Regions from separate parts of the Azotobacter chroococcum genome, predicted to be linked through region 1. Evidence: riboswitches for the same ligand, from Rfam matches in the RefSeq annotation. Region 1 holds a riboswitch; each other region holds the start of a gene.
What was found. Region 1 has a riboswitch for cobalamin ahead of cobW (cobalamin biosynthesis protein CobW). Riboswitches for the same ligand answer to the same signal wherever they lie in the genome.
Positions count from the first base shown of each region.

Region 2: it holds a riboswitch for cobalamin, as region 1 does, so the genes downstream of both, btuB (TonB-dependent vitamin B12 receptor) here and cobW (cobalamin biosynthesis protein CobW) in region 1, are expected to answer to the same signal.
Region 3: it holds a riboswitch for cobalamin, as region 1 does, so the genes downstream of both, ACG10_RS09645 (cobaltochelatase subunit CobN) here and cobW (cobalamin biosynthesis protein CobW) in region 1, are expected to answer to the same signal.

Region 1 covers NZ_CP011836.1:27,105-34,133, reverse strand. The annotation lists gene cobN (cobaltochelatase subunit CobN) at 1-3,693, opposite strand, end outside; gene cobW (cobalamin biosynthesis protein CobW) at 3,795-4,844, opposite strand; cobalamin riboswitch at 4,943-5,134, opposite strand; cobalamin riboswitch at 5,193-5,436, shown strand; gene ACG10_RS21435 (CbtB domain-containing protein) at 5,538-5,720, shown strand; gene ACG10_RS21430 (CbtA family protein) at 5,728-6,411, shown strand; gene ACG10_RS21425 (cobalamin biosynthesis protein) at 6,404-6,844, shown strand; gene cobM (precorrin-4 C(11)-methyltransferase) at 6,841-7,029, shown strand, end outside.
Region 2 covers NZ_CP011835.1:2,827,099-2,834,127, reverse strand. The annotation lists gene ACG10_RS12995 (C40 family peptidase) at 315-932, shown strand; gene ACG10_RS12990 (C40 family peptidase) at 1,072-1,587, shown strand; gene ACG10_RS12985 (glutamine amidotransferase) at 1,599-2,306, opposite strand; gene ACG10_RS12980 (SIR2 family NAD-dependent protein deacylase) at 2,411-3,145, shown strand; cobalamin riboswitch at 3,225-3,455, shown strand; gene btuB (TonB-dependent vitamin B12 receptor) at 3,550-5,403, shown strand; gene ACG10_RS12970 (hypothetical protein) at 5,451-6,035, shown strand; gene cobO (cob(I)yrinic acid a,c-diamide adenosyltransferase) at 6,032-6,643, shown strand; gene ACG10_RS12960 (cobyrinate a,c-diamide synthase) at 6,789-7,029, shown strand, end outside.
Region 3 covers NZ_CP011835.1:2,069,528-2,076,556, reverse strand. The annotation lists gene ACG10_RS09645 (cobaltochelatase subunit CobN) at 1-3,704, opposite strand, end outside; cobalamin riboswitch at 3,811-3,943, opposite strand; gene cfa (cyclopropane fatty acyl phospholipid synthase) at 4,185-5,348, shown strand; gene ACG10_RS09635 (DUF2970 domain-containing protein) at 5,361-5,582, shown strand; gene ACG10_RS09630 (nitrite/sulfite reductase) at 5,803-7,029, shown strand, end outside.

The DNA of each region.
Region 1 (7,029 bases):
GCCGGGCGACTGCCAGAGGCCGCGCTGCTGGGCTTCCAGCAAGCGCTCGACGATGTCCTGCAAGGCGCCCGGGTTGTGCTGCTGGATGAAGTCGCGGGTATCGCGATCCAGCAGGTAGGCATCGGTGAGCAGGGCGTACTGGTGATCGTCGATCAGCTCGCTGGTGGCATCGAAGCCGAACAGGTAGTCGACCGTGGCGGCCAGTTCGAAGGCGCCCTTGTAGCCGTGGCGCTTCATTCCGGCGATCCACTTGGGATTGGCGGCACGGGCGCGGACCACGCGGTTGAGTTCCTGCTTCAGGGTGCGGATGCGCGGGGTGTCCGGCTGGCTGTTGTCGCCGTGGTAGCTGGCGATGCGCTCCCCGCGCAGGGTTTCCACGGCGGCCAGCATGCCGCCCTGGAACTGGTAGTAGTCGTTGGAGTCCAGCAGATCGTGCTCGCGGTTGTCCTGGTTGTGCAACACCGCCTGCAAGCGCTCCAGGCGTTCGGCGAAGCGCTCGCGGGCCGGTGCGCCCTCGCTGCCGGCGCCATAGGCGTAGCCGCCCCAGTTCAGGTACACCTCGGCCAGATCGGCGCGACTCTCCCAGGCACGCTCCTCGATGGCATTCTGGATGCCCGCACCATAGGCGCCAGGCTTGGCGCCGAAGATCCGCCAGCCGGCCTGGCGACGGGCCTCGGCCTCGCTCATGCCGCTGTCCTGCAGGATCAGCACCTCTTGCCAGACCCGTGCCGACAGGGGATTCCAGGCCTCCTCCTCGTCCAACTCGGCCACCACCTGCACGGCGTCGTCGAACAGGCGAATCAGGTTGGCGAAGGCATCGCGAAAGAAACCGGATACCCGCAGGGTGACGTCCACCCGAGGCCTGCCCAACTGCTCCAGGGAGAGCACCTCGAAGCACTCGACGCGCTGGCTGCCGGGCTGCCAGACTGGACGCACGCCAAGCAGCGCCAGGGCCTGGGCGATGTCGTCGCCGCCGGTGCGCATGGTCGCCGTGCCCCATACCGAGAGGCCGAGCTGACGCAGGTGGTCGCCGTGGTCCTGGAGATGCCGCTCCAGCAGGCGGTCGGCCGATTGCACGCCGATGCGCCAGGCGGTGGGCGTGGGTAGGTTGCGCACATCCACCGTGAAGAAGTTGCGGCCGGTGGGCAGCACATCGAGACGACCACGGCTGGGCGCGCCACTTGGACCGGCCGGCACGAAGCGGCCCTCCAGCGCGGCGAGCAGGCCGGCTATTTCCGCCGGTCCGCAGCCATCCAGCAACGGCGCCAGATGCTCGCGCAAACCATTCAGGACGGGCTCGGCCTCGCCCCTCACCTTGATCGCCTCCCCGCTCAGGCAGGACTCGATCAACCGCAGAGCGAAGTGCTCCAGCCGTTCGCGAGTATCGCCCGTCGTGCGCCAGGGATCGCTGCCGCAGACCAGCAGTTCGGTCGGACGCGCTCCCTTCCAGAGTTCAGCCATGTCGCAGTCCAGCGGATCGAAGCCCAGCGCCAGGTCCCGCGCCAAGGCGCGCAACAGGCTGGCATTCGCGCCCTGCCCGTCGCCACGGGGAATGCGCAGCAAGGCCAGCAGCGTGTCGCGGCGCAGCGTGCCGCTCGGCGACTGGCCGAACACATGCAGACCGTCGCGGATCTGCGACTCCTTCAGGTCACAGAGGTAAGCGTCCAGCTGTGGCAGCCAGCTGTCCGGGTCGCCGTTGAGTTGCAGGCCGAGTTCGCTGTCAAGCCGGGTCGCGCGCACCAGCGCGAGGATCTCGCCACGCAGCTCGATGGCGCGGCGCACGTCCAACTGGCTGGCGTCATAGTACTCGTCGGCCAGGCGCTCCAGATCACGTAGCGGCCCGTAGCTTTCGGCGCGGGTCAGCGGTGGCATTAGGTGGTCGATGATCACCGCCTGGGTGCGACGCTTGGCTTGGGCACCCTCGCCGGGATCGTTGACGATGAAGGGATAGATGTTCGGCAGCGGGCCGAGCAGTGCGGTGGGCCAGCAGGATGGCGACAGGCCCACGCTCTTGCCCGGCAGCCATTCCAGGTTGCCGTGCTTGCCGACATGGATGACGGCGTCGGCCGCATAGACCCGCCGCAGCCAGAAGTAGAACGCCAGGTAGCCATGGGGGGGCACCAAGTCCGGATCGTGGTACACGGCGCTGGGGTCGATGCCATAGCCGCGTGCCGGCTGGATACCGACGAAGGTCAGCCCGAAGCGCAATCCGGCGATCATCATCCGCCCGGAGCGGGACATCGGGTCCTGTTCGGGCGCGCCCCAGCGCGCCAGCACGGCCGTGCGATTGGCCTCGGGCAGCTCCGCGAAACAACGCCAGTAATCGTCCAGCGCCAGGCTCTGGGCGCAGGGGCGCAGATCCAGGGTGTCGAGATCGTTGGTCACGCCGCCGAGCAACTGGTGGATTAGTGCCGTGCCATTCTCCGGTAGATTTTCGATCGGATAACCCTGCCGCTGCAAGGCTTGCAGGATATTCAGAGCCGCCGCCGGAGTGTCCAGACCGACGCCGTTGCCGATACGACCGTCGCGGGTCGGATAGTTGGCCAGCACCAGAGCGATGCGCTTGTCGCCATTCGGCTTGCGGGCCAGCTCGCACCAACGGTGCGCCAGTTCGGCGACGAAATCCATCCCAGGCAGATGCGGGCGATAGCAGACCACATCGCTCTGGCTGCGTTCGCTGTGCCAGGCCAGCCCCTTGAAACTGATCGGCCTGGTGACCAGGCGCCCGTCCAGCTCCGGCAGCGCGATATGCATGGCCAGATCGCGTGATCCGAGGCCTTGGGCGCTATCCTGCCATTGCTCTTCGCTGTCCACTGCGCAAAGCGCCTGGAGCACTGGCACATCGCGGCGGAACGGCCGGAGACTGGGCGCCTCTGGGTTGGATTGGGCGAAGCCGGTAGTGTTGAGAATGACCGCCGCCACGCTCTCGTCCAGCCAGTGTTCGACCTGCGCCAGACAAGCCGATTCCTTCAGGCTGGCCACAGCGATCGGCAGCGGGTTCAACCCCTGGGCCTGCAGGCGCTCGCAGAAGACGTCGACAAAGGCGGTGTTCGCCGCCTGAACATGGGTGCGGTAGAACAGCAGCGCCGCCACCGGCCGCCCCGGTTGCCAGCGGGCCTGCCACTGCGCCAGCGTGGCTTCGCCCTGCGTCGGGTGATAGAGCACGGTACGCGGCAGAGCCCTGGGCTCGTCCCAGCGGTAGTCGCGGTCCAGCCAGCGACTGGCGATGCAGTGGAACAGCTGCCGCGCATTGTCGCGGCCGCCTTGGCGCAGGTACTGCCAGAGCCGTTCGCTGTCCCCGGCGGAGACGTTGCCCAGGCCGCTCAGCTCCGGATCGGGGCTGTCGTCGCCGGGCACCAGGATCAGCCGGGCGCCGTTTTCGGCCAGCTCGACCAGACGCTCGATTCCATAGCGCCAGTAGCTCACGCCGCCGTGCACCGAGATCAGGATCACCCGGGCGTGGCGCAGCACCTGCTCGACGTAGAAATCCACCGAGGCATGGTTGGGCAGTTGCGCCGGACTGGCCAGGCGCAGGCTGGGATAGTCGTCCGGCAACGTGCGGGCCACCTCGGCAAGCAGCGACAGGTGCGAGTCGCCGGTGCAGAGGATCACCAGCTCGGCGGGCGTCTGCTCGAGGTCGGCGATGCTGTCGGCCGGCAGCTGGACGCCGGGCTGGGCGCGGAGCAGGTGCATCAGTCAGCACCTGCCCGTTCGTAGGAGCGAGCTTGCTCGCGAAGCTTTTAGTGCTCTGTTGTCCGCGAGCAAGCTCGCTCCTACAGGGTGGGTTCTCATCCTCACATCAGCGCCGCCCGAAGCTCGCCAATGATCGCGGCCCGGTCCAGCTGCTGGCCGATCATCACCAACCGTGTAGCCCGCGCCTCGCCGGGCTGCCAGGCACGATCGAAATGCCTGTCGAAGCGCTGCCCCACGCCTTGCACCACCAGCCGCATCGGCTTGCCGGGAATGGCGGCGAAGCCCTTGATCCGCAATATCCCATACCGCGCCACCGTATTCCTCAGCGTGGCGAGCAGATGCTCCTCCGCCACTTCCGGCAGGGAAAGGTCGAAAGAGTCGAATTCGTCGTGGTCGTGATCCTCGTCTTCCAGGTCATGGTGGGTCTGGCGGCCGTCGATGTGCAGCTCAGTCTCGCTGCTCAGTCCCAGCAGCACGTTCAAGGGCAGCTCGCCGCCATGGGCCTCGATCACCTTGACTGCTGGCGGCAGTTCCTCGGCGACCTCGGCGCGTACCCTTTCCAGCGCGGCGGCATCGAGCAGGTCGGTCTTGTTCAGCACCACCAGGTCGGCGCTGGCCAGTTGGTCGGCGAACAGTTCGTGCAGCGGAGACTCGTGATCCAGGTTCGGGTCCTGCCGGCGCTGCGCGTCCACCTGCTCGGGGAAGGCGGCGAAGGTGTCGGCCGCCACGGCCGGGCTGTCGACCACGGTGATCACCGCGTCCACGGTGCAGGCATTGCGGATTTCCGGCCAGTTGAAGGCCTGCACCAGCGGCTTGGGCAGGGCCAGACCGCTGGTCTCGATCAGGATGTGGTCAAAGTCGCCGCGACGGGCCACCAGTTCACGCATCACCGGGAAGAACTCTTCCTGCACCGTGCAGCACAGGCAGCCGTTGGCCAGTTCGAAGACACGCCCGTTGGCCTCTTCCTCAGTACAGCCGATGGAGCATTGCCGGAGAATTTCGCCGTCGATGCCGAGTTCGCCGAACTCGTTGACGATCACAGCGATACGCCGGCCCTCGGCATGCGCCAGCATATGCCGCAGCAGGGTGGTCTTTCCGGCGCCGAGAAAGCCGGTGACGATAGTTACGGGAAGCTTGGCGAGCGATTTCATGGTTGGCCCTGCGTGGATCGTTGCGGATCAGCGGGCAGGCGAGAACGGACAGGCGCATGGAAAAGCACCGGCCAGCACCACCGGATCACCCCGCCCAGTTGTCATGGATGTTCGAGGCAGGTCTCCTGGCTGACGGCCTGCGCAATGCGCATACCTCTTCGCCTTCCCGCTTGGCGCAGTGGCATATCGAAGGGTTTGAGGCCGTATACAGTTGCGGGGGCAGCCACGGCTCGACCGTGTTCCCTCTTAGCTCCGCGCAATGGCGGAGAACCTCGAAGCCGGAAAGGCTACGCAGAGTCTCCGGGCGGGTCAATCGCCACGGTTGACGCTCGCGCCGGCCCGTGCTCAGCTAGAAAGACGGTTTCAGGTGTCTCATGCCGCCGAGCGCGAGGTGAAACGGGAAGCCGGTTCAAGTCCGGCGCTGCCCCCGCAACGGTAAGTGTACGAAGGGTCGATGTAGCCACTGTGCCGTCGGTTCGCCGAAGATCAGCTGCGCAAGATCTCGCGGACCGGGAGGCATGGGAAGGCCGTCCCGACCGTCTCCATGACGGACGTCACAAGCCCGGAGACCGGCCTGAGGCCCTGTTGGCAACCCGCGGAGGGCGGGCGTAGGCCGGAACCCAGGCGCTTCAGTGGCCCGGACCCATGTCGCGCACTCCTTCCGCCTCACTCACAGTCACGGAAGGTCATACCATGTCCGCTACCCTCTCCTCCTCCGCCTCAGCGGCGCTCTCCCGGCCGAAACGTATCACCCTCGCTCTGGGCAGTTGCCTGCTCGGTGCGGTGTTGATCTTCTTTGCCGGCTTTTCGCCCATAGAGGCGCTGCACAATGCGGCCCACGACACCCGCCACAGCGCAGCCTTCCCCTGCCACTGAGGACTCCATGATCAAGCGCATCGCACGAACCGCAGGGTTTGCCGGGCTGCTCGCCGCCCTCCTGCTGACCCTGCTGCAGAGCCTCTGGGTGACGCCCCTGATCCTCGAGGCGGAAACCTACGAAAACGGCGTCGAACACAGCCATGCCGAAGAGCACGACTATGCGGACGGGCATGTCCATGAAAGCTGGGCACCCGAGGATGGCTGGCAGCGGACCCTGGCCACGGGGCTGAGCAATCTCGTCGTAGCGGTTGGTTTCGCCCTGATGCTGGCCGGCCTGTTCACCCTCCACGCACCGGGAAAAACCTGGAATGGGTTGTTATGGGGACTCGGTGGCTTCACCACCTTCAGTCTGGCGCCTTCGCTCGGCCTGCCGCCGGAACTGCCAGGTACCGAGGCGGCCGATCTGCTACTGCGCCAGTACTGGTGGATCGGCACCGCCGTAGCCACCTCCATCGGCCTGGTTCTCATTGCCTTCGCACGATCCTGGAGCCTGCGCATCTCTGGTGCTGTGCTGCTGGCGATTCCGCACCTGATTGGCGCACCGCAACCAGAAGTGCATACGAATCTGGCCCCCGAGACGCTGGCCAACCAGTTCATCCTCGCCTCGCTGGTAACCAACGCGCTGTTCTGGGCAGCACTGGGACTCTCGGCAGCTTGGCTGTTCGGTCGCAACAGCCGCAATGCCTGAGCCCGATAAAGCAGCATGGATGCATATCGCCGGACTCGGCTGCCGCCGGGGCTGCCCGCTGGAATCACTTTTGGCGCTGCTGCATGCAGCGCTGGACGAAGCAGGCCTGCGGCCCGGCGATCTCGCCGGACTGGCCAGCAGCGTGCACAAGCGTGACGAGCCCGGGCTGCTGCGCCTGGCCGATCATCTGCGCCTGCCACTGGCCTTTTTATCCGCCGAACGTCTGAGCGCTTACCACGACCGCCTGACCCGGAAATCGCCGCTGGCCCTCAGCATCACCGGCAGCTCCGGCGTCGCGGAAGCCAGCGCCATGGCCCAGGCTGAAATCCTAGGGGCCGGACCGGCACGCCTGCTACTGCCCAAGCGTACCAACACCGTGGCCAGCCTCGCGCTGGCCACGGCGCCCCTTCACACCCTTCTGGATCATCCATGACCATCTATTTCATTGGTGCCGGCCCCGGCGATCCGGAGCTGATCACCGTCAAGGGCCAGCGTCTGCTACGGGCCTGCCCGGTCATCCTGTACGCTGGGTCGCTGGTGCCCGAGGCAGTGCTCGAAGGCCATTGTGCGGAGCGTGTGATCAACACCGCCGAGCTGCGTCTGGAACAGATCATCACA
Region 2 (7,029 bases), on a different replicon from region 1:
CCAGCCGGAACGAGCGCGAAAGCGCACGCGTGATGGCGAAATGATTTTGCGACGGGTTGTCGCAGGGAAAACACATGCCGGCAGCTCCAGAAATCCCCTCGAGAAGGCCTCTGGTCCAGGCTGGAGCCCGCACAGATCCTGGGCTCGGCTGGTTTTGGCGGGTGCCGCGGAGGTGTGTATGGAATGCGACATTGCCTGTGCGGCAGGCATCCGAAAACGCCTTTTTTGTCACAATCCGCACAGGGAGAATTTGTAAATCGTTCTCGTCACAGGCATAGTCGCCGGCCATTAGACCTTTAGATAAGCGTTTGCCCATGCTGAATCGTCTCGCAACCCTCGTGCCCCTGGCGCTCGCCGTTCTCCTGACCGGCTGCGCGGGGCAGGCTCCGCAGCAGGACTTCTCCGCTCCCAAGCGGGTATCCCTGACCCAGGAGCCCAGCCAAAAGGATCTGGCCGCGCTGAACGACGGCTATCGTCTGCCGGCCCTGGCCGACAGCATTCTGGTACGCGGTTTCGGCCTGCTCGGCACGCCCTACCGCTACGGTGGCAACTCGGAAGACACCGGTTTCGACTGCAGCGGCTTCATCGGCTACCTGTTCCGCGAAGAGGCGGGCATCAAGCTGCCGCGCTCGACCCGCGAGATGATCTCCCTCGACGCGCCCCGCGTGGCCCGCAACGAGCTGGCCCCCGGCGACCTGATCTTCTTCAACAACCGTGGCCGCGGCCAGGTCAGTCACGTCGGCGTCTACATCGGCAATGGCCGTTTCCTGCATTCCGCCAGCCGGCGTGGCGGCGGCGTGCGGGTGGACAGCCTGAGCGACGGCTACTGGAATGCCAGCTACCTGCAGGCCAAGCGGGCCCTGGTGATGGCCTCCAACGACAGGCAGGCGCCGGCCGGTCGCCCCATGGTGCTGGCTGCGCAGCACGACTGAAGCCTCCGCTCTCGACAAGGCCCGATCCCGGCGACGCGATCGGGCCTTTTCATTGGCGTCGGGGAATGGCCATGCGGCGGCTTGCGCGGGCTGCCGCCTGTCGGCAGAGTAGGGCGATTCGACAATCGGACTGTCGCCCATGCCCATTCAGGCCCGCCTTGCCCTGGTCCTTCTCGCCGCGTTGCTCGCGGCCTGCTCCGCCCGCTCTCCCATGCCCCATAAGCTGCCCGACCCCGGTCCCCCCTCGCCGGCGGCGGAGGACGTGCTGGTCCGCGCCCTCGGCCTGGTCGGCACGCCCTATCGCTGGGGCGGCAACACCCCGGATTCCGGTTTCGACTGCAGCGGGCTGATCGGCTATGTCTACCGCGAGGCGGCGGGCCTGCGCCTGCCGCGCTCGACCCGCGAGATGCTCGCCATGCGCGCGCCCGGCGTGCGTCCCGGGGCCCTGCGCAGCGGCGACCTGGTGTTCTTCGCCACCGACGGCAGCGGTCGGGTCAGCCATGCCGGCATCTATGTGGGCGAGGGGCGTTTCGTGCACGCCCCCTCCAGCGGCGGCACGGTGCGCCTGGATCGCCTGGCCGACGGCTACTGGCAGGGGCGCTATCTGGGCGCCCGGCGCGTGCTGCGCGGCATGCCGGTGGCGCGTCAGCCCTGACGGACGGGCCGTCAGGCCAGCCCGGCGAGCCAGTCGCGCAGCACCTGCTGTCCGCGCCGGCGCAGCTCTTCCCCCACGTCCTTCGCCTGCTGGCGGATCGTCACCGGGTCGATCCCGCTGGCGGACAGCTCCGCGGCATGGCCGATCAGCCACTGTTCGATCCGCGCGGGATCGGCTTCGAGGTGGAACTGCAGGCCCAGCACGGCATTGCCGAGCATGAACGCCTGGTTCGGGCAGATCTCGGTGCGGGCGAGGAGGGTGGCGCCCGGCGGCAGCTGGAACATGTCGCCGTGCCAGTGCAGCACGGTGCCGCCGTCGCCCAGTGCGCCGAGACAGCCGGCGGCGCCTTCCGTGGTCAGTTGGAGAGCGCCGAAACCGATTTCCTTGACGCCCATCGGTGCGACCTTCGCCCCCAGGACGCGGGCGATCAGTTGGGCGCCCAGGCAGATGCCGAGCAGCGGCTTGCCGCTGCGCAGCCGCCTGCCGATCAGCTCCAGCTCCGCCAGCAGGAAGGGATAGGTGGCTTCATCGTAGGCGCCGATGGGCGCGCCGAGGACCACCAGAAGGTCGGCCGCCTCCACGTTCAGCGCGGCCAGCTCGTCGGCGTCCAGGATGCCGGGATCGGCATAGCGGATCTGGTAACCCAGTTCTTCCAGCACGGGGGCGAAGACGCCGAGATCCTCGAAGGCGACGTGGCGGATGGCGATGGCGGTTTTCATGCCTGTACCGGCTCCATGTTGTGGGTGTAAGAAGGCAACCTATGCGAAGGGCTGGCCGGTTGTCGAGATCGGCGGGCCGCCAACGACCATCGAGGAGTTCCAGCATGCACGACGCCCTTCCCGATCTCGCCCGCCGCCTGCGCGATGCTGCCCGCGTGGTGTTCTTCACCGGCGCCGGGGTGTCCGCCGAGAGCGGCATCCCGACCTTCCGCGACGCCCAGACCGGGCTCTGGGCGCGCTATAGCCCGGAAGAGCTGGCCAGCCCCGAGGGCTTTCGCGCCGATCCGCGCACCGTCTGGGAGTGGTACGCCTGGCGCCGCGAGAAGTGCCTGGCCGCTCAGCCGAACCCGGCGCACCTGGCCATCGCCGCGCTGGAGCGGCGGCTGCCCGGGGTCACGCTGATCACCCAGAACGTCGACGGCCTGCACCAGCGCGCCGGCAGCCCGGCGCCGCTGGAGCTGCACGGCAACCTCCACCGGCTGAAGTGCTTTCGCTGCGAGGCCGACGGCGGTGACTGGCCGGCGACGCTCGACAGCCTGCCGCACTGCGCCTGCGGCGGCCTGCTGCGCCCGGCGGTGGTCTGGTTCGGCGAGAACCTGCCGTCCGATGTGCTGGCCCGGGCCAGCGAAGCCGGCCTGCAGGCCGGGCTGTTCTTCAGCGTCGGCACTTCCAGCCTGGTCTATCCGGCCGCCGAGCTGCCGTTTTCGGCCAAGCGCCGTGGCGCCTTCGTGGTCGAGATCAATCCGCAGCCGACCCCGCTCAGCCGGCATGCCGACCTCTGCCTGCACGGCCCGGCCGGCAGCGTCCTGCCAGAGCTGCTGGCCGCACTGGAGGGCTGAGCGCCGGCTGTCGCAACATGAGCGGATCTCATGATATCGGGCGATCCGTCTCATTGTGCCCGGCCGGCGTTTCCACTACCCTGCGCGCCTCGCTTCAGGTGCCTTTCTCACGAAAGGTGAAACAGGGAAGCCGGTGCGTGCCGCGATGATCCGCGACACAAGGCCGGCGCTGCCCCCGCAACGGTAGACGAGTCGCGAAACCGCCGTAAGGCCACTGTGTCCCGCATGGCACGGGAAGGCGTGGTTTCGGAAGCCGCCGCATGGCGCTTCGCTCGTGAGCCCGGAGACCGGCCTGTCGCGATTTCTGGCGGCGCGGAGAAGGCCGCAGGCAGGTTCTGCCTGAGCGCTTTCCCGCCCGCTTTCGCTGATTTCAGGCCGTGCGGGTGGCGCGGCGGAGAACGACCTTGATTCGCAAGCCCTGTTTCGGGCCGGCGGCGTCCGCGCTGCTGGGCCTCTTTTGCCTTTCTCCGGCCCAGGCGGCCGACGACCCCTTGAGCCTCGACGCCACCGTAGTGACCGCCGCACGCAGCGCCCAGACCCTGCGCGACAGCCTCGCCGCGGTGAGCCTGATCGAGCGCGACGACATCGAGCGCAGCCAGGCGCAGTCGGTGCCGGAGCTGCTCAAGCGGGTGCCGGGAGTATCCATCGCCAACAACGGCGGCCACGGCAAGTCCACCTCCGTCTACCTGCGCGGCACCGAGTCCGACCATGTGCTGGTGCTGATCGACGGCGTGCGCGTCGGCTCGGTGACCACCGGCACCGCCGCCTGGCAGGATCTGCCGGTGGAGATGATCGAGCGCATCGAGGTGGTCCGCGGGCCGCGCTCCAGCCTGTACGGCTCGGAAGCCATCGGCGGGGTGATCCAGATCTTCACCCGCAAGGGCGGTGACGGTGCGCCCAAGCCGTTCTTCTCCGCCGGCTACGGCACCCACGACGCCTACACCGGCAGCGCCGGGGTTTCCGGCGGCAACGCCCACGGCTGGTACAGCCTGGCCCTGAGCAGCGAGGACACCGACGGCATCAACGTGAAGAGCCCCGGGACCAGCGGCTACGAGAACGACGCCGACGGCTACCGCAACCACTCGGCCGCGCTGCGCGCCGGCTGGCGCTTCGACAACGGCCTGGAACTGGAGGGCACCTTCCTGCGCGCCAAGTCGCACAACGACTACGACCAGGTGAACCGCCGCGGCACCGCCGGCTTTTCCGCCAACGCCGACGGCGAGCAGAACGTGGTCAGCGGCCGCGCGCGCTTCAGCCCGCTGGCGTTCTGGCAGGTCACCCTGCAGGCCGGGCGCAACGAGGACAAGTCCGACACCTACCAGGACGGCAGCTTCTACTCGCGCTTCGACAGCCGCCGCGACAGCGCCAGCTGGCAGAACGACCTGACCCTGGCCGAAGGCCACGTCCTCACCCTGGGCGTCGACTACCAGCGCGAGGAGGTCAACGGCACCACTGACTACGACGAGGACTCCCGCGAGAACAACGGCGCCTTCGTCCAGTACCTCGGCGAATACGGCCGCCACGACTGGCAGGTCTCCCTGCGCCGCGACAACAACGAGCAGTTCGGCCAGCACGAGACCGGCAACGTCGCCTACGGCTACGCCCTGACCGACGCCCTGCGCGCCACCGTCAGCTACGGCAGCGCCTTCAAGGCGCCGACCTTCAACGAGCTGTACTATCCCTTCTACGGCATCGCCGACCTCGACGAGGAAACCTCGCACAGCCTGGAGGTCGGCCTGTCCGGGGTGCACGACTGGGGGCACTGGTCGCTGAACGCCTATCGCACCAAGGTGAAGGACCTGATCGTCTACGATTCCTCCATCCAGGGGCCGGCGAACATCGACGAGGCACGCATCCGCGGCCTGGAGCTGGAGGTCGGCAGCCGCTCGTTCGGCTGGGACTGGAGCGCCAACTACAGTCTATTGGAGCCGGAGAACAGCGGCTCGGGCGACAACGAGGGCAACGAGCTGCCGCGCCGCGCCTCGCAGATGTTCAACCTGGAGCTGGACCGGCGCTTCGGCGACTTCGCCGTCGGCGCCACGCTGCACGCCGAGGGCCGGCGCTACGACGACGTGGCCAACGACAACGAATTGTCCGGCTACGCCGACGTGGATCTGCGCGGCGAATACCGCATCACCCCCGAATGGCGTCTGCAGGCGCGCGTCGCCAACCTGCTGAACGCCGATTACGAAACCGCCCTGGGCTACAACCAGCCGGGGCAGGCGGTGTACTTCACCGTCCGTTACCAGGCGCTGTGAGGCGCCGCCGGCCGGCGGGCCGGAACCATCCACAAGGAGAACGCAGCATGCTCAACCTGTCCCCCCGCAGCCAGCTGGTCGTCGGTGTGGCGCTGGCCCTGCTGATGGCCATGACCCGTGGTCAGCACTTCGCCACCCTCAACCTGCCGAGCGCCTCCTGGGCGGTGTTCTTCCTCGCCGGTGCCCTGCTGAGCCCGCGCTGGGTGTTCCCGGCGCTGTTCCTCGAAGCCACGCTGCTCGATTTCGTCGCCACCGGCTGGATGGGCGTGAGCGACTGGTGCCTGTCGCCGGCCTACTGGCTGCTGGTTCCGGCCTATGGCTCGCTGTGGCTGGGCGGGCGGATCTTCGCCGTTCTGCAGCGCGACAGTCTGGACCGGCTGGACAGCCTGGCCGTGCTCGGCCTGGCGGTGATCTTCAGCGCTTTCGTCTGCTATCTGTTCTCCGGCGGCGGCTTCTACTTCTTCTCCGGCCGCTATCCGGAGCCGGCGTTCGCCGAGTTCGTGCAGCGCGTGCTGAGCCACTACCCGCGCAGCCTGGCCAACCTGGCGCTCTACGTGGGCCTCGCCACTGCGCTTTACGCCGGCTTCGCCGCCCGCCTGAAGTCGCAGCGGGCGCAGGAAGCCCGCGGATGAGCGAGTCGCCGGAACGGGACGCGCGCCACAAGGCGCGCATGCAGCGCAAGAAGGCGGTGGTCGACGGGAAGATCGCCCAGGCCACCGACGAGCACGGCCTCTTGCTGGTGCACACCGGAAACGGCAAGGGCAAGAGCAGCGCAGCCTTCGGCATGGTCGCCCGCGCGCTCGGCCACGGCCTGCGGGTCGGTGTGGTGCAGTTCATCAAGGGCGCCGCCAGCACCGGCGAGGAGGCCTTCTTCCGGCGCTTTCCCGAGCAGGTGCGTTACCACGTGATGGGCGAGGGCTTCACCTGGGAAACCCAGGACCGCCAGCGCGACATCGACAAGGCCTGCGAGGCCTGGGTGGTGGCCCGCGAGCTGCTCGACGATCCGTCGATCGACCTGGTGCTGCTCGACGAGCTGAACATCGCCCTGAAGTACGGCTACCTGGAGCTGGAGCCGCTGCTCGCCGACATCCAGGCGCGGCCGCTGCACCAGCATGTGGTGGTGACCGGCCGTGGCGCGCCGCCCGGACTGATCGAGGCGGCCGACACCGTGACCGAGATGACCCTGGTCAAGCACGCCTTCCAGGCCGGGGTGAAGGCGCAGAAGGGGATCGAGTTCTGATGCGGCGAGTGGATGTATACGGCTCGTGCAGGGCGGGTGAAACCCGCCAGACATGGCGAAGACCCCACCGAACCCGGCGGGTTTCACCCGCCCTAGGCCATGCAGGGGCGGATTCGTTCGCGATCCCGAACGTCGGGAGGCTCCGATGAACGAGCGCCACTGCCCGGCCCTGCTGATCGCCGCCCCGGCTTCCGGCCAGGGCAAGACCACCGTCACCGCCGCCCTGGCCCGCCATCACGTCAACCGGGGCCGGCGCGTGCGGGTGTTCAAGTGCGGCCCCGATTTTCTCGACCCGATGATCCTCGCCTGCGCCTGCGGCGCGCCGGTCCACCAGCTCGACCTGTGGATGGTCGGCGAGGCCGAGTCGCGGCGCCTGCTCTGGGAGG
Region 3 (7,029 bases), on a different replicon from region 1:
AACTCGCTGCCCATGGTCCGCGCGCCGGCGTAGTCGTGGCGCATCAGCGCCTCGATCCAGGCCGGGTTGAGGAAGCGCCCGCGCAGCTCGGCCAACAGCGCCTGCGCCAGCGGCTGCAGGCGCACCTGGGCCGGATCGTTGTGCCAGGCGACGAAGTTCTCCGGCACCTGCCCGGAGAGCTGCTCGACCGCCAGACTCAGGCCGCCGAGGTAGTCGAAGGCGTCATTGTTGTCCATCAGCCCGTAGAGGTTGCTGGATCGGCCCAGGTAGGTGCGCCGCACCTGTTTGAGGTTGTCGGCGAAGGCCTCCTGCGCCGCCTCGCCCTGCTGGGCGAGGCCGTAGGCGTGGCCCATGCGGGTGACGTAGGCGCGGGCCAGTTCGCCGCGCTCCTGCCAGCTGCCGGAGCGCTCGACCAGGCGGTTGATGCCGGCCCCGTAGGCGCCGGGCGCCACGCCGAACAGGCGCAGCGCGGCCAGCCGTCCGGCCTCGGCGGCGGACAGGCCGGTCTTGAGCCGCCCGGCGGCGTCCTCCACCCAGTGCGCCGCCACGCGGTTGCCGTCCAGGCTCTCGTTGCCGCCCTCGCCCATGCCCTGCAAGGGCGCCAGCGCCTCGGCCAGCGCCGGGCGCAGGGCCGGATAGTCGCGGCGGATGCGCTCGGCGGAGGCGTTCAGGGCCAGCAGCACGGCGCGCTCGAGCAGCGCCAGCTGGTCGGCGTAGAGGTCGCGGAACAGCCCGGAGGTGGTGAACAGCAGGTCGCGGCGCTGCTCGCCCGGCGCCAGCTCGCGCAGGCGGATGCCTTCGACGATGCCGCGGCTGTTCCATTGCGGCTCGACGCCGAGCAGGTCGAGGCCGAAGGCGATCATCGCGCCCTCGTCACGCACCGTGTCCGAGGCCCAGAGGATCACCGCCTCGCGACCGTCCGCCGGCAGCGGACGCGCCCGCGCCTTGGCCGCCATTTCGCTGCCGATGCGCCAGCCGATGCGGCTGGGCAGCAGGCTGCTGTCGAGGGCGTGGAAGTTGCGTCCGGTGGGCAGCGCCTCGGGGGTGCGGATCGGGTCGTTGCCCTTGCCGGGGGCGACGAAGCGGCCGCCCAGCGCATTCAGCAGCGCCGCCATCTCGGCCTTGGGCGAATCCACCAGCGCCGGGCGGAAGGCCTCGCCGCCCGCGCCCATCGATCTGATCAGGGTGTCCACCGCCTCCTGCCGCCAGGGCTTGCCGAACACGTGCAGGCCCATGGGCATGAAGCGCTCCTGGATGGCGGTCAGGTAGTGACCGAGCTCGTGCACCAGCAGGTCGTCGTCGGCCTGCTCGAAGCCGATCCCGCGTGCGGCCAGCGGCTTGGCCATCGACTGGCGCAGCTCCGGCTCCAGCCCGGAGCTGCCGATCAGCCGGCGGATCTCGGCGATGGTGGCGCGCCGCGCCGGACCGTCCACCTGTCCGCTGCCGGCCTCGAAGCTCTCGATCAGCTGGCGCAGGCGCAGCAGGTCGTCGTACAGCGGGGTGGCTACCAGCGGCGGCGTCAGGTGGTCGATCATCACCGCCAGGCCGCGGCGCTTGGCCTGGATGCCCTCGCCGACGCCGTCGACGATGTAGGGGTAGATGCTCGGCAGGTCGCCGACCACCTGCATCGGGTAGTCCTCGTCGCTCAGCCCGGCGCGCCGGCGCGGCAGGAATTCGTAGGTGGAATGCCGGCCGAGGTGGATCAACGCATCGGCGCGGAAGCCGTCGCGCAACCAGTGGTAGAAGGCCAGATACTGGTGCGGCGGCGGGAACACCAGGTTGGCGTGCAGCAGTTCCTGGTCGATCTCCCAGCCGCGCGGCGGCTGCGGACCGACGAATACCTTGCCGAAGCGGATGCCCGGCAGCAGCAGGCGCTCGCCCTGCACCATCACCCGTCCCGGCGCCTCTCCCCAGCCGCGCAGACCCTCGATGCCGGTGGCGGCGAGCGCCTGCACCAGCGACTCGGCCTGCGCCCAGTCGGCCTGCCCCGGCGCCTCCAGGGCGGCGCGGTAGAGGGTTTCGAGCTGGGCCAGCAGGTCCAGAGCGCGCGAGCGCGCCGGGTGCACCACGCCGTCCAGCACGTGGTGCAGTTCGCCGGAGCCGTTCTCGTAGAGGCCGCGGGCGATCTCGCTGCGGCCGCTGTCCAGGGCGCGGCGCAGCTGGGCGTGCCAGTAGCCCAGCGGTCCCTGGACCATCTCCGCCTGCAGCGCCGCCGGCAGGGTTGCGAACCAGCGGCGGTAATCCTCGCCGCTCAGGCTCTGCACCTTGTCGGCCATGGCCGCCAGGGCGTCGCCCTGCTCCGGCAGATTGACGCCGCGCTCCTGCAGCAGGTCGAGCAGCGCCTCGGGCGAGGCCGGCAGCGGGCCGGTGTCGTAGCCCTCGGCTCTGAGCCGGGTGAGGATCTCGAACAGCGATTGCGGCACGTCGAGGTTGTCCGCGCCGATGTTGTGCCGGCCCGGCGGATGGTTATAGTAGACGATGGCCAGGCGCTTGTCGGCGTTGGCCTTCTGCTGCAGGGCACGCCAGCGCTGGATGCGCGCGGCGAAGGTATCGAGCTGGTCCGGCAGCGGCGCGGCGACGCCGAAACGGATGCCCGATAGCGGGTCCTCCTGGCGCTCGTGCCAGGCCGCCAGCACCGTGGCCTGACTGCTTCCCTGCAGTTCGGGCATGGCCAGCTGGTAGTGCACCTTGTCGCGCGCCAGACCGTCGCCGGACAGCTGCCAGCCGGTCTCGTCGCGATCCTCCAGACGCAGGCCCTTGAGCACCGGCACGTTCAGCTGCTCGAACAGCCCGGTGACCTCCTCGCGGCCTTCGCCGCCGCCGACCACGAAGTCCTGCAGCACGACGATGGCGGCGAGCGGCGGGTGGCGTCCCTCCTTCAGCCAGCGCACCGCCGCGAGCGAGCCCGGCCCCCAGTCGGCAAACAGGCTGACGCAGGCCAGGCCACGGCTTTCCAGGCGCTGGCAGAAGGCGTCGTTCAGCTCGCGATCGCCGGCGCGGTCGGCGCGGCCGTGGTCGATCACAGCGACCAGCGCGTCGCCGGAGTACGTCAGTTCGCCCTCGCCGCGCAGCGCACCATCCTGGTAAAAGCGCAGTGGCGGACGCGCCTGCACGGCCGGTACCGCCACGCCCTGATCATGCCGGGCCGCCAGCCAGGCCAAGAGGCCGGCGATGTTGTCGATGCCGCCGGCCTGCCAGTAGCTGCGCGCGGCGATCCATTCGGCCTGGCCGGGATGTTCGGCCTGCTGGCGGGCGATCCAGCCACCCAGCTCGCCCTGCGGACGCAGCCGGCCGAGGGTCTCGACCGCCTCGCGCGAGGCGAACAGCGGGCGCCCACGGCTGCGGCTGAGCTGCACCAGGGCATGCTCGCTGTGCATCAGAAAGCTGTCCGCCGGCGCGACCTGGCCGAGCAGCGGCCCCAGGCGCTCCACCTCGGCACCGAACAGGCCGACGCCGAGCAGCACCCGGCCCTCGCCCAGCCAGGCGCGCAGCGCCGGCTCGTCGAGCTCGGCGAGCTGCTCCGGGGTGCGTGCGCTGATCCGCCAGTGCGGATTGTGCTGCTGGAACTGCGCGACGGCGCCGGCGAACTCGGCGGCGCTGTAGCGGGAAACGATGGCGTTGAGCTGCGCCGCCGAGGCCCTGGGGGCAAGCAGCCCGAGCAGCAGGACCAGGCCGAAGCGGCGGAAGAGAAGAGGAAATGGCATGCCCTATCCCGGATCGAAAGGCGGCGGGCACGCGAAACGGACGCAGCGCCGGCGGCAAGACGCCGGAACGACCAGGGCTGGCGACCGCACGGCCGCCCACCGCGGCCTGCATCGGGAGAACGGGCTGGTGTCGGGCTCGGCCGTGAAACGGCCCTACCGTTGCGGGGGCAGCGTCAGCCTGGACTGACTTCCCATTTACCCCGGACCTTGATCCGGGCACCGCGTTCTCCATGTCGCCGGCCAGGGGCCGGCAGGGGCGCACCTTACGCGGCGCGTGACGGCCGGGCAAGCGCAATGCCTCGGGCTGACGGCCGGTTCGCCGACGGTTTTCCGACGGCCCTGCCGCGGATTATTGGCCGTCGCGCCCGTCCCTGCCTAATCTGACTTTGCTTGGGCGCGTTGTCTCGACAGGCCGCCGGCAGATTCCGAAGTGTCATCCCGGAGACCGATCCGGTGGAGCCAGGTCAGGATGGAACAACCATGAGCCGAGAATTCACGTTCAACGCCGGGTCCAGCTATCTTTCGCAGGACTCCGCCCTGCATCGCCTGATGGTCGAACTTCTGCAACGGGCAGACATCCGCATCGGCGGCAACCGTCCCTGGGACATGCAGCTCAAGGCTGGCGGAGTGCCCGAACGGGTCTTCGCCCAAGGCAATCTGGGGCTGGGCGAAGCCTACATGGAGGGCGCCTGGGAGGCGGAGCGGCTGGACGAATTCTTCTTTCGCCTGCTGTGCGCCGGCATCGACCAGCAAGTGAAACCGGCACGACTGATGTTTTATGCGTTGCGAGCGCGCCTGCTCAACCTGCAGAGCCGCCGACGCGCCTGGCAGGTCGGCGAGGCCCATTACGATCTCGGCAACGACTTCTACGAGGCCATGCTCGACCCGCGCATGACCTACACCTGCGGTTATTGGCGAAGCGCCAGCAGCCTGGCCGAAGCCCAGGAGGCCAAACTGGAGCTGATTTGCCGCAAGCTCGGCCTGGAGCGCGGCATGCGGGTGCTGGACATCGGCTGCGGCTGGGGCAGCTTCATGGGCTACGCGGCGGAGCGGCATGGCGTGCATTGCGTCGGGGTGACGGTTTCCCGGGAACAGCAGGCCTGGGCCCGGGAGCGCTACGCCGGCCTGCCCGTGGAGTTCCGCCTGCAGGACTACCGCGAGATCCAGGGCCGCTTCGACCGCATCGTCAGCATCGGCATGTTCGAGCATGTCGGTCGCAAGAACCACCGCCACTTCTTCGAGGTCGCCGCGCGCTGCCTGGCCGACGACGGCCTGTTCCTCCTGCACACCATCGGCAAGAACCAGCGCCACTCGACGTCGGACCCCTGGATCGACCGCTACATCTTTCCCAACGGCGACCTGCCCTCCCTGGGACAGATCGGCGATGGACTGGATGGCCTGTTCATCCTCGAGGACCTGCACAGTTTCGGCGCGGACTACGATAGGACCCTGATGGCCTGGCACGCCAACTTCGAGGCGGCCTGGCCGCGCTTCGCCAGCACGCTGGGAGAAAGGTTCCGGCGCATGTGGCGCTACTATCTACTCTCCTGCGCCGGAGCCTTCCGCGCCCGCAATCTCCAGCTCTGGCAGTACGTGCTGTCGAAGAACGGCGTACCGGGCGGCTACCAGCGCCCGCAACTCTGAGGCGAAGCCCCCATGGACGACGACCGCGACGACGACAAGCCCCTGACGTTCCGGCAGATGCTGCACAGCGTGCTGGCCGCCGCCCTAGGCGTGCAGAGCGGCAAGAACCGGACGCGGGACTTCTCCCAGGGCAAGCCCAGCCATTTCATCCTGCTGGGGGTGGGCTTCACCGTCCTGTTCGTGCTGGTCCTGGTCGGCGTGGTCAAGCTGATCCTGCATCTGGCCCAGGCCTGAACCGAGCCCCTTCCTCCCCTCATCGCAGAAGCCAGTTCGGAGCGGACTTGCACTTCGGAGTACTTCCGTACACTGTTCAATAACAAAAAACTCTAGCGTTATAGAAAAACATTACTTTTACGTATAACCCTGAACTGCTATCGTGACCCGCTCTCCGAAATGCGGTGCGCGGCCGTGCGCGCAGAAAAAGCAGTAAGCAGCCTGACCGACAGGACACTTCATGTACGTATATGACCAGTACGATCAACACATCATCGAGGACCGGGTCCGCCAGTTCCGCGACCAGACCCGCCGCTACCTAGCCGGCGAGCTGAGCGAAGAGGAATTCCGTCCGCTGCGCCTGCAGAACGGCCTGTACGTCCAGCGCTATGCTCCCATGCTGCGCGTGGCCGTACCCTACGGACTGCTGTCCTCCCGCCAACTGCGCAAGCTGGCCCAGATCGCCCGCGACTACGACAAGGGCTATGCCCACATCAGTACCCGGCAGAACGTGCAGTTCAACTGGCCGGAGCTGGAGGATGTCCCGGAGATCCTCGCCGAGCTGGCGACGGTGCAGATGCATGCGATCCAGACCAGCGGCAACTGCATCCGCAACACCACCACCGACCAGTTCGCCGGGGTGGCCCACGACGAGCTGGTGGATCCGCGCCCCTGGTGCGAGATCATCCGCCAGTGGTCCACCTTCCATCCGGAATTCGCCTTCCTGCCGCGCAAGTTCAAGATTGCCGTCAACGGTGCCGTGAGCGATCGCGCCGCCATCGAAGTGCACGACATCGGCCTGGAGGCCGTGCGCAACGGCACCGGCGAGCTGGGCTTCCGCGTCTCGGTGGGCGGCGGCCTGGGCCGGACGCCGATCGTCGGCAGCTTCATCAACGAGTTCCTGCCCTGGCAGCACCTGCTCACCTACCTGGACGCCGTGCTGCGTGTCTACAACCGCTATGGCCGCCGCGACAACAAGTTCAAGGCGCGTATCAAGATCCTGGTCAAGGCGCTGACGCCCGAGGTGTTCGCCGAGCGGGTCAATGCCGAATGGGCCCATCTCAAGGACGGCCCGAGCACCCTCACCGAGGCGGAAGTCGAGCGCATCAGCCGCTGCTTCGTCGATCCGGCCTACCAGCCCCTCGAAGCTCAGGACGCCGCCCTCGCCCGTCTCGACGCCGAACACCCGGGCTTCGCCCGCTGGCGCGCGCGCAACGTGGTCGCCCACAAGAAGCCGGGCTATGCTGCCGTGACCCTGTCGCTGAAACCCACCGGCACCGCCCCTGGCGACATCACCGACAAGCAGCTGGACGCCCTCGCCGAGCTGGCCGACCGCTACAGCTTCGGCGAGGTGCGCAACTCCCACGAGCAGAACATCATTCTTGCCGACGTCGAGCAGGCCCGCCTGTTCGAGCTGTGGGGCGAGCTGCGCGAGCTGGGTTTTGCCACCCCGAACGTCGGCCTCCTG